One region of the Bacillus paramobilis genome, then DNA from elsewhere that is predicted to be linked to it. Evidence: predicted binding sites of a transcription regulator. Region 1 holds the regulator's gene; each other region holds the start of a gene.

Region 1 (2,212 bases):
AGCAATTCATTTTGATTTTACTCACCTATTGGTATACACTTCTATGGGGCTCGTATTCGCCTTTTTATATGTAAAAACGAAGCGTATTATCGTCCCTATCGCAGCTCATGTTGCTATGAATACATTAGTTGCAGTTGCTCAAGTTTTAATGAGCAATGAACAAATTCAAGAAATGATTAAAGAAGCTGAAAAAATGCAAGGCTTTATCGGAGGATTTTTAGTATGAGAAACTCACCATTGTTCATGGCTGCATTGTACTTCCTTCTAGGGTGTATCTTTACACGCTTCGCCATTACGAACGTAACAGATACAATCTGGAATATGTGGACAATACTATTTGCAGTTATGGCAACAATTGATTTTAATTTGGCACTTCGCCTTATCTTAGTTAAATTCACAAAGAAAAAACAATAATAAAACGCAGAGGTCGCTTCCTCTGCGTTTTATTGTGGATAATTCTTTAAAAAGTAAACAAGTGTTTGTAACTCTACCGCTAAATCAATATGATGAATTCTTATATTGTCTGACACATTTAAGCGTGCTGGTGTGAAATTTAAAATACCATGCACATTCGTTTCTGCCAATCTATCTGCTACAGGTTGTGCTACTGTAGCGGGTACTGTTAATATTGCCACTTGTATATCAGTTGATAAACGTTCTTCTAATTCATCTAAATGATATACAGGAATGCCCCCGATTTCTGTTCCGACTTTCTCTTCACTAACGTCAAACGCCATTTCAATTTTTGTATTATTGTTTTTCGTGAAATTATAATGTAAGAAAGCGGTCCCTAAATTACCTACTCCAATAAGTGCTACACGTGTTATATCATCTTGGTCGAGTGTTTCACGGAAAAATGATAATAAATAATTTACGTTATATCCATAACCTTTTTTCCCTAACGCTCCAAAATATGAGAAATCTCTTCGAATCGTTGCGGAATCAACCTTTACCGCTTCACTCAATTCGGCTGATGAAACACGTTGCTTACCAGAAAGAGATAAGTTTTGGATAAATCGATAGTATAGAGGCAATCGTTTGGCAGTGGCCTGTGGAATTTTTTGCTGATCCATATAACCTCTCCTCTCTTCCTATCTTTATTCATATACTTGAATCAAATACAGAAGTTTAGCACTCATGAATTTCCCTGTATAATAAAGAGAAGAAGTATTCTCTCTTTATTTTAAACTATACACTATTTTTAGTATGATTGAGAAATATAAACATGGCAAAGTTAAGAAATTATTTGAGGTGAAAACATTGATTTTATTACAAGTAAACGCGCTTTCGAAATTATACGGTGCAGAAACGATTCTTGCAAACATAAAATTGGAAGTTCAAACGAAAGATCGTATCGCATTAGTCGGACGAAATGGAGCCGGTAAATCTACGTTATTAAAAATAATAGCTGGTGAGCTATCTCATGATGGCGGCGAAATTATAAAACCAAAAGATGTCTCAATCGGGTACTTAGCTCAAAATACCGGGTTAGAAACGTCTTTAACAATTTGGGATGAAATGTTAACCGTCTTTACACACCTGCAGCAAATGGAGACAAAGCTTCGAAGGCTAGAGCAAGAAATGGGCAAAGAAGAAAACTTTTCAAACGAGGCTACATATGAAAGATTATTAGCTGACTATGACCAATTACAATTAAATTATAAAGATCAAGGTGGCTATCAGTACGAAGCAGATATTCGTTCAATTTTAAGTGGGCTTGGCTTCCCAGTTGAAACGCACCAGACGACGATTTCTACATTAAGCGGTGGACAAAAAACACGCTTAGCTCTCGGTAAATTATTATTAACGAAACCGGACCTACTTATTTTGGACGAGCCTACAAACCATTTAGACATCGAAACATTAACATGGCTTGAACAATATTTACAAGGCTATCCTGGCGCAATACTAATCGTTTCCCATGACCGTTATTTCTTAGATAAACTCGTTACACAAGTATATGAAATTTCGAATAAAGAAAGCAGACGATTTGTTGGTAACTACAGTAAATATTTAGACTTAAAATCAGCGCTATACGAGCAAGAAATGAAACGTTATGAAAAACAACAAGATGAAATCGCTAAGCTTGAGGACTTCGTTCAAAAAAATATAGCACGTGCATCGACGACAAAACGTGCCCAAAGCCGTCGTAAACAATTAGACCGAATGGAATTATTAACAAGACCATTAGGTGATTCTAAGTCAGCTTCCT
Region 2 (2,212 bases), 1.1 Mb from region 1:
AGGGGAAATTAATCCTCACCTTGTTGTTAAATATGTGGGGAGCTAAAAACTCCAAAGTAAAACTTTGGAGTTTTTAATGTTTCATATGTGCTTGTAACGGAATGATTTCTTCTTGTTGAGCTGATACTAATTCAGTTTCTTCTTGTTTCACGTCGGGCACTTTCTTTGTTAAGTAATGGTATACCATACCGACAAATACAGACCCGCCAATAATGTTACCGATTGTAACTGGAATTAAGTTATGAATAGCACCTGCAAAAGAAATTGTCTCCGGATGCGGTGAAACTAAAGATAAAGCAAACAGTGATAAGTTTGCAATACTATGCTCGTAACCAGATAAGAAGAATGTGAAAACGAGTAGCATCATCATCATAATTTTTGCTGTATCACCTTTCACTTGAGAAGGTAAGAAACACGCAAGACATACAAGCCAGTTACATAAAATTGCTTTAAAGAATAATTGCATTGTAGGTGTATTCATTTTTCCTTCTACTACTTTATTCATGAAATGACTGTGATCAATTGCTTCGAAAATTCCAGTTGCATAAAATAGTAAGGCAAAGAATAAAGCTCCAGCTAAATTCCCTGCATAACAAGCGACCCAGTTACGAAGTGTATCAGAAATTGTTGTTTCTTTTCTTAAAGTTGCTACTGTGAAGTACATTGTGTTTCCAGTAAACAATTCAGCGCCGCCATATATAATTAGTACGAGGGCAATTCCGAAAAACATAGAAGCAGCTAAATAAGTTGCTGGTGAATCTGCAATGTGAAAAAAGTTACCTAATTTAAAACATAGTACAATAATAAAACCGATATAAATACCCGCAAGTGCGGCACGAATGAAATATTGCATCGGGTTTGTATCTAGCATTTGTTTTTTGCTCTTAGCCAGTTTGACAACATAATCTAATCCTTGTTCTAGCATGAGTAATACGCTCCTTTAGTACATCATCTATAAATACTCCTTATATGAATAAACTACATGGATTCGGTCTTAGTTTCAATAAGTTTGTGCAATGTTTCACAAAAAGGACATACATGCATTGAGAAAACGCTTACAAAAGGTAGTATAATGGAATTTTTTCTGGACATTGAGAGGGGAAAGGGAAAAAGGAAAAAGCGCTGTAATTACAGCGCTTTTTCGTCTAAATTCTTTTCTGCTTTTACTTCTACTTCTTTTGAGAAGAACCAACCGCCAACTGCGATTCCAACTAATACAATCCAGAATGTAAGCTTCCATGGCGTAGATTCTGGGAATGAATGCGGAATTACATTTAATGCAGGGTGTGCTAATGTATAGACTGCTAGTTTCACACCAACCCAACCTACAATTAAGAATGCTGCAGTTTCAAGTCCTGGCTTACGTTTTAAGATTTGTACGAAAGCAGTTGCTGCAAATCGCATAATGATTAATCCGATAAGTCCACCTACAAAGATAACAACGAATTGCCCAGTATCAAGACTACCAATTGTACCTAATCCTGTTTTCGGTAAAGTCATTGCTAATGCAACAGCAGCTAAAATTGAATCAACTGCGAAGGCGATATCAGCAACCTCAACTTTAAATACAGTCCACCAAAAGTTCTCTTGTTTTTTCTTTGCTTCTTTTTCTTCTGTGTCTTCATCCGTATTCTTTTTAACATACGTTTTAAATAAGTGATTACCAGCGATAAACATAAGGTAAATGGCACCGATTGCTTGCACTTGCCATACGTCGACTAGGAACGAAATCATAAATAATGATCCGAAACGGAAAACAAATGCCCCCGCCAATCCGTAAAATAGTGCTTTCTTTCGTTTTTCTTCTGGTAAATGTTTTACCATAATTGCAAGAACAAGAGCGTTATCAGCTGCTAAAATCCCCTCTAGTGCAATTAGGATGAGTAATACCCAACCATACTCCAATAATAATGATACATCCATGTACATTCTCCTCTCATTTCTATAAGTACTAAATAAGTGAAGAATTTCCCCACTATTTAGTTTCCCCATACTCCTGCCTATTAACTTTGGAAGAATTTGGTAATGAATACAAAAAAGACCTCTGCCGTTAATAGGCAAAGGTCTTGCTAGACATATGTAATGAAAATGCCAACAAAGCCGGAAGAACTAAGTTCTACGTAATGACGACTTTGTTTCCAAGAAATATTCTTGGACGCTACTCCCCTTTGGAGATATGCTATTGTACTCTCATTATATGGATAATTTATAC
Region 3 (2,212 bases), 1.8 Mb from region 1:
TTTCATTTATCGCTATTCTTAATTTAGATATTACATTTAAACTTTATGGAGGCATTCATATGGAACATACATTTACTGAAACTTCAATTGTTGGTGAGATTGTTACACAATTTCCGAAAGCTAGTGATCTTTTTAAATCATATAGAATAGATTTTTGTTGTGGTGGTAATAAGCCGCTTATTGATGCAATTCATGAAAGAAATTTATCGGCTTCTGAAGTAATTACAAAGTTAAATACACTTTATCATAATACGAAACGATTAAATGAATCTGAAATTGATTGGAAAAATGCTTCTTATCGTGAATTGATTGATTATATAATTCATAAGCATCATCGTTATTTACATGAAGAGTTACCACAGTTAAGTCCATATGTGACGAAAGTCTTACGCGTTCATGGAGCGAATCAGCCTCATTTAGCTCAAATTCATAAGCTATTTCATGAACTTAAAATGGAATTAGAACAGCATTTAATTAAAGAAGAAACGGAAGATTTCCCATCAATTTTAGAATTTGAACAAAATCCAACCGATGAAAACTATGCAAAGTTACGTAAAGTAGTAGATGAACTAGAAAATGAACACAATCATGCCGGAAATATTATAAAAGAACTTCGTAAAGTAACAAATGACTTTACGCCTCCAGAAGGCGCATGCGGCACTTATCGACTTGTTTACCAACGCCTTGAAGCACTAGAGTCTGATTTATTTGAGCATATTCATTTAGAAAATAATATTTTATTTCCACGTGCCATTACGAGAGCATAAATCAAGTGCAGGACATGAGTGTAAATACTTATGTCCTGCTTTTTCGTTTTGCGAAAAATATCCACATCCCCTTCACATAAAACCGAATTTTAACAATTTGTGAATCATTATAAAAATGTGATAAATATCACATCTCCCCCTTATTTGATTTTCTATAATAAAAATATAATCCTTTGTTCAATATTTCACATAAAAAGGGGAAACGAAAATGAAAAAACGTTTAGTTATGATCGGAAATGGTATGGCTGGCATACGTTGTATCGAAGAAATTTTAAAACATAATAGTGATTCATATGAGATTACTATTTTGGGAGATGAACCGCATCCAAACTACAACCGCATTATGCTCTCTCATGTTTTACAAGGTAAAACAAATATGCAAGATATCATTATGAATGAATATAGTTGGTATGAAGAAAACGAAATAACTTTGTATACGAATGAAAGAGTTCAAAGTATTAACCGAGAAGAAAAAATTATTATTACAGAAAAGAATCGTACTCTTACATACGACAAGCTCATTATCGCAACAGGTTCTAGTGCTTTTATTTTACCTGTTGAAGGTTCCGCACTTCCTGGTGTAACAGGATTTCGAACTATTGAAGATACACAATTTATGATGGATACCGCTAAAGAAAAGAAAAAGGCCGTTGTCATTGGTGGTGGATTACTTGGTTTAGAAGCCGCAAGAGGTCTTATTGACTTAGGAATGGACGTACATGTTGTTCATTTAATGCCTAGCTTAATGGAGCAGCAACTAGATACGAAAGCAGCTTCTCTATTGCGTGAAGATTTAGAAGCACAAGGCATGAAGTTTCTCATGGAAAAGAAAACGGTAAAGATTCTTGGTACAGATCATGTTGAGGGCATTCAATTTGAAGATGGTGAAGTTGTAGATTGTGATTTAATCGTAATGGCTGTCGGAATACGACCAAATACGCAAATAGCAAGAGATGCTGGTCTAATTGTCAACCGAGGTATTGTAGTCAATGACTATATGCTAACGAATGATGAGTCCATTTATGCAGTTGGCGAATGCGCAGAACATGATGGTATCGCATATGGACTTGTTGCCCCTCTTTATGAACAAGGCACAATATTAGCAAAACATATAACAAATTTACAAACGAATGGATATACGGGCAGTATCGTTGGTACGCAATTAAAAGTTGCTGGTTGTGATTTATTCTCTGCTGGCCAAATTTATGAAGATGAACAGACGAAAGCGATATCGATCTTTGATGAATGTAAACGTTCCTATAAGAAAGTATTAATTCGCGACAATAAAGTTGTCGGTATCGTTTTATATGGTGACGCAGCTGATGGTACACGCCTCTTTAGCATGTTAAAGAAAGAAGAAGACATACAAGAATATACAGCCGCTTCCCTTCTTCACAAAGCTGGTGAGGAAAGTGAACTTGACGTTGCTACAATGAGTGCGGATG
Region 4 (2,212 bases), 770 kb from region 1:
ATCACAATATTTAATGTTACATATGTTTAGTTTTGAAAGTGCAGCAGAACAAAAGAAACAATTAGGAAGTTTAGGGCTTCAAAGTAGCATACAAAGTATTATATATGTGCTAAGTGTCGCTATCATTACACCGATTAAAGAAGAAATTCTATTTCGAGGTATTTTATATCGATTTTTAGAAAAGAAATATAATTTTTTAGTTAGTATCATTATTTCTTCCTTTATTTTTGGAATTCTTCATGGGGGTCTTTTAATTACGGCAACGATTATGGGGATGGTATTTGCAATGTTATACAAAAAGACGCAATCTATTATACCTAGTATTATGTTACACATTGTATGGAACTTACTTGTGAGTATAAGTATGATTGTATCTCTATAAAAATAAATACATAACCAGTATAAAAGATGAATGGCTTAGCTATTCATCTTTTATTTTGTATGCACGTGAAAAAGTTAATTCATGTATACAATTAAAAAATAGCTAAATACTAACAGTGAACGAATAAAGAAAGGTAGGAGTATTCTATGCAAAACTTAACAGAGCTTGAAGTAGAAAACTTACGTCATTTGATCGGTGGACACGCAACAATTATTAACAAGTTGGAGCAGTATGCACAGGCTTGTACAGATCCAGAGTTGAAACAAATGTTACAAAAGGATGCGCAAGATGCACGAAATACGAAACAGCAATTAATGACTTTCCTAGGATAGGAGGAAGCGACAGATGAATGAAAAAGATATGGTAAATGATTATTTAGCAGGATTAAATGCAAGTTTAACAAGTTATGCAAATTATATTTCTCAGTCTGATAATGAACAGTTACATCAAACATTAATCCAAATTCGTAATCAAGATGAGATGCGCCAACGTAATATGTATGAGTACGCAAAGCAAAAAAGCTATTACAAACCAGCTGCACCTGCAAACCCGATGATTGTCCAGCAATTAAAAGGTCAATTAAGTGCTGAATAACAGGAAAAAGAAAACGAGCGAATTTATTCGCTCGTTTTCTTTTTGTATATGTCAATAAATACATAATAAATATTTTTCCAGTTGTAACAAATATGACGAAAATGGAATATAACAATTCACAAAAAGGACAAAAGTTTGTTCAATATTTCACAAAGTATCCATGGTTTATATCGTGGGAATCTCTATAATTAGGAGTGTAAAGAACAAAAGAAATAGATTATATGATCAATTAGGAGAGATTGCTATGAGACGAAATACAAGAAAAATTGCAATTATCGGTACTGGATTAGTTGGATCAAGTTGTGCATATTCCATTGTGAATCAAGGCATTTGCGAAGAGCTATTATTAATTGATATAAATCATGAACGTGCAGTTGGGGAAGCGATGGATTTATCACACTGTATTAACTTTACAAATACAAGAACAAAAGTATATGCAGGAAGCTATGAAGACTGCAAAGATATGGACATCGTTATTATTACAGCAGGACCAGCACCAAAGCCTGGACAAAGTCGCTTAGATACTTTAGGAGCGAGTGCGAAGATTATGGAAAGTGTTGTTGGCGGCGTAATGGAAAGTGGATTTGATGGTATTTTCTTACTTGCATCGAACCCAGTTGATATTATTACATATCAAGTGTGGAAATTATCTGGATTACCTAGAAATCGTGTAATCGGCACTGGTACATCACTAGATTCTTCTCGCTTACGAACAATTTTATCTGAAATGTTACATGTAGATCCTCGTAGTATTCATGGGTATTCATTAGGAGAACATGGTGATTCTCAAATGGTTGCTTGGTCTCACGTAACTGTTGGTGGAAAGCCAATTCTACAAATTTTAGAAGAGAAAAAAGACAAATTTGGTGAAATAGATTTAGATAAAATCGTTGAGAAGACTGCAAAAGCTGGATGGGAAATTTATAAACGAAAAGGTACTACTTATTACGGAATCGGAAATTCTCTAGCATATATTGCGAGCTCAATTTTTAACGATGATCACCGTGTCATTGCTGTATCAGCCATTTTAGATGGGGAGTACGGTGAATACGATATTTGCACAGGAGTACCAGCTATTATTACTAGAGACGGTATAAAAGAAATTGTAGAATTAAACTTAACAGAGGATGAAGAATCTCGATTCGCAAAATCAAACGATATTTTACGTGATTATATGAAAACAATTGGTTACTAACTTATAGGAGAAGGTGAAACAAATGAAGGAATATATAATGT

The links. The regulator Rex, encoded in region 1, represses fermentation and respiration genes when NADH is low (regulators of the CRP and FNR family bind a similar motif). The targets are predictions, from matches to a motif close to TTGTGAAATATTTCACAA.
Region 2: a site for Rex is predicted at 1,010-1,027, ahead of AABL52_RS20330 (formate/nitrite transporter family protein). Genes of this name have one in related genera too.
Region 3: a site for Rex is predicted at 941-958, ahead of nirB (NADPH-nitrite reductase large subunit). Genes of this name have one in related genera too.
Region 4: a site for Rex is predicted at 1,112-1,129, ahead of AABL52_RS02465 (L-lactate dehydrogenase). Genes of this name have one in related genera too.

What each region holds. Positions count from the first base shown of each region.
Region 1 covers NZ_CP151108.1:5,024,150-5,026,361, forward strand. Annotated here, with positions in the region: gene AABL52_RS25555 (CPBP family intramembrane glutamic endopeptidase) at 1-226, shown strand, start outside; gene AABL52_RS25560 (YdiK family protein) at 223-414, shown strand; gene AABL52_RS25565 (redox-sensing transcriptional repressor Rex) at 444-1,073, opposite strand; gene AABL52_RS25570 (ABC-F family ATP-binding cassette domain-containing protein) at 1,261-2,212, shown strand, end outside.
Region 2 covers NZ_CP151108.1:3,969,663-3,971,874, reverse strand. Annotated here, with positions in the region: gene AABL52_RS20335 (cyclic-phosphate processing receiver domain-containing protein) at 1-46, shown strand, start outside; gene AABL52_RS20330 (formate/nitrite transporter family protein) at 74-925, opposite strand; gene AABL52_RS20325 (TerC family protein) at 1,129-1,923, opposite strand; yybP-ykoY riboswitch at 2,014-2,179, opposite strand.
Region 3 covers NZ_CP151108.1:3,197,434-3,199,645, forward strand. Annotated here, with positions in the region: gene ric (iron-sulfur cluster repair di-iron protein) at 60-767, shown strand; gene nirB (NADPH-nitrite reductase large subunit) at 976-2,212, shown strand, end outside.
Region 4 covers NZ_CP151108.1:509,447-511,658, forward strand. Annotated here, with positions in the region: gene AABL52_RS02450 (CPBP family intramembrane glutamic endopeptidase) at 1-382, shown strand, start outside; gene AABL52_RS02455 (hypothetical protein) at 529-714, shown strand; gene AABL52_RS02460 (spore coat protein) at 728-976, shown strand; gene AABL52_RS02465 (L-lactate dehydrogenase) at 1,221-2,171, shown strand; gene AABL52_RS02470 (PTS transporter subunit IIC) at 2,194-2,212, shown strand, end outside.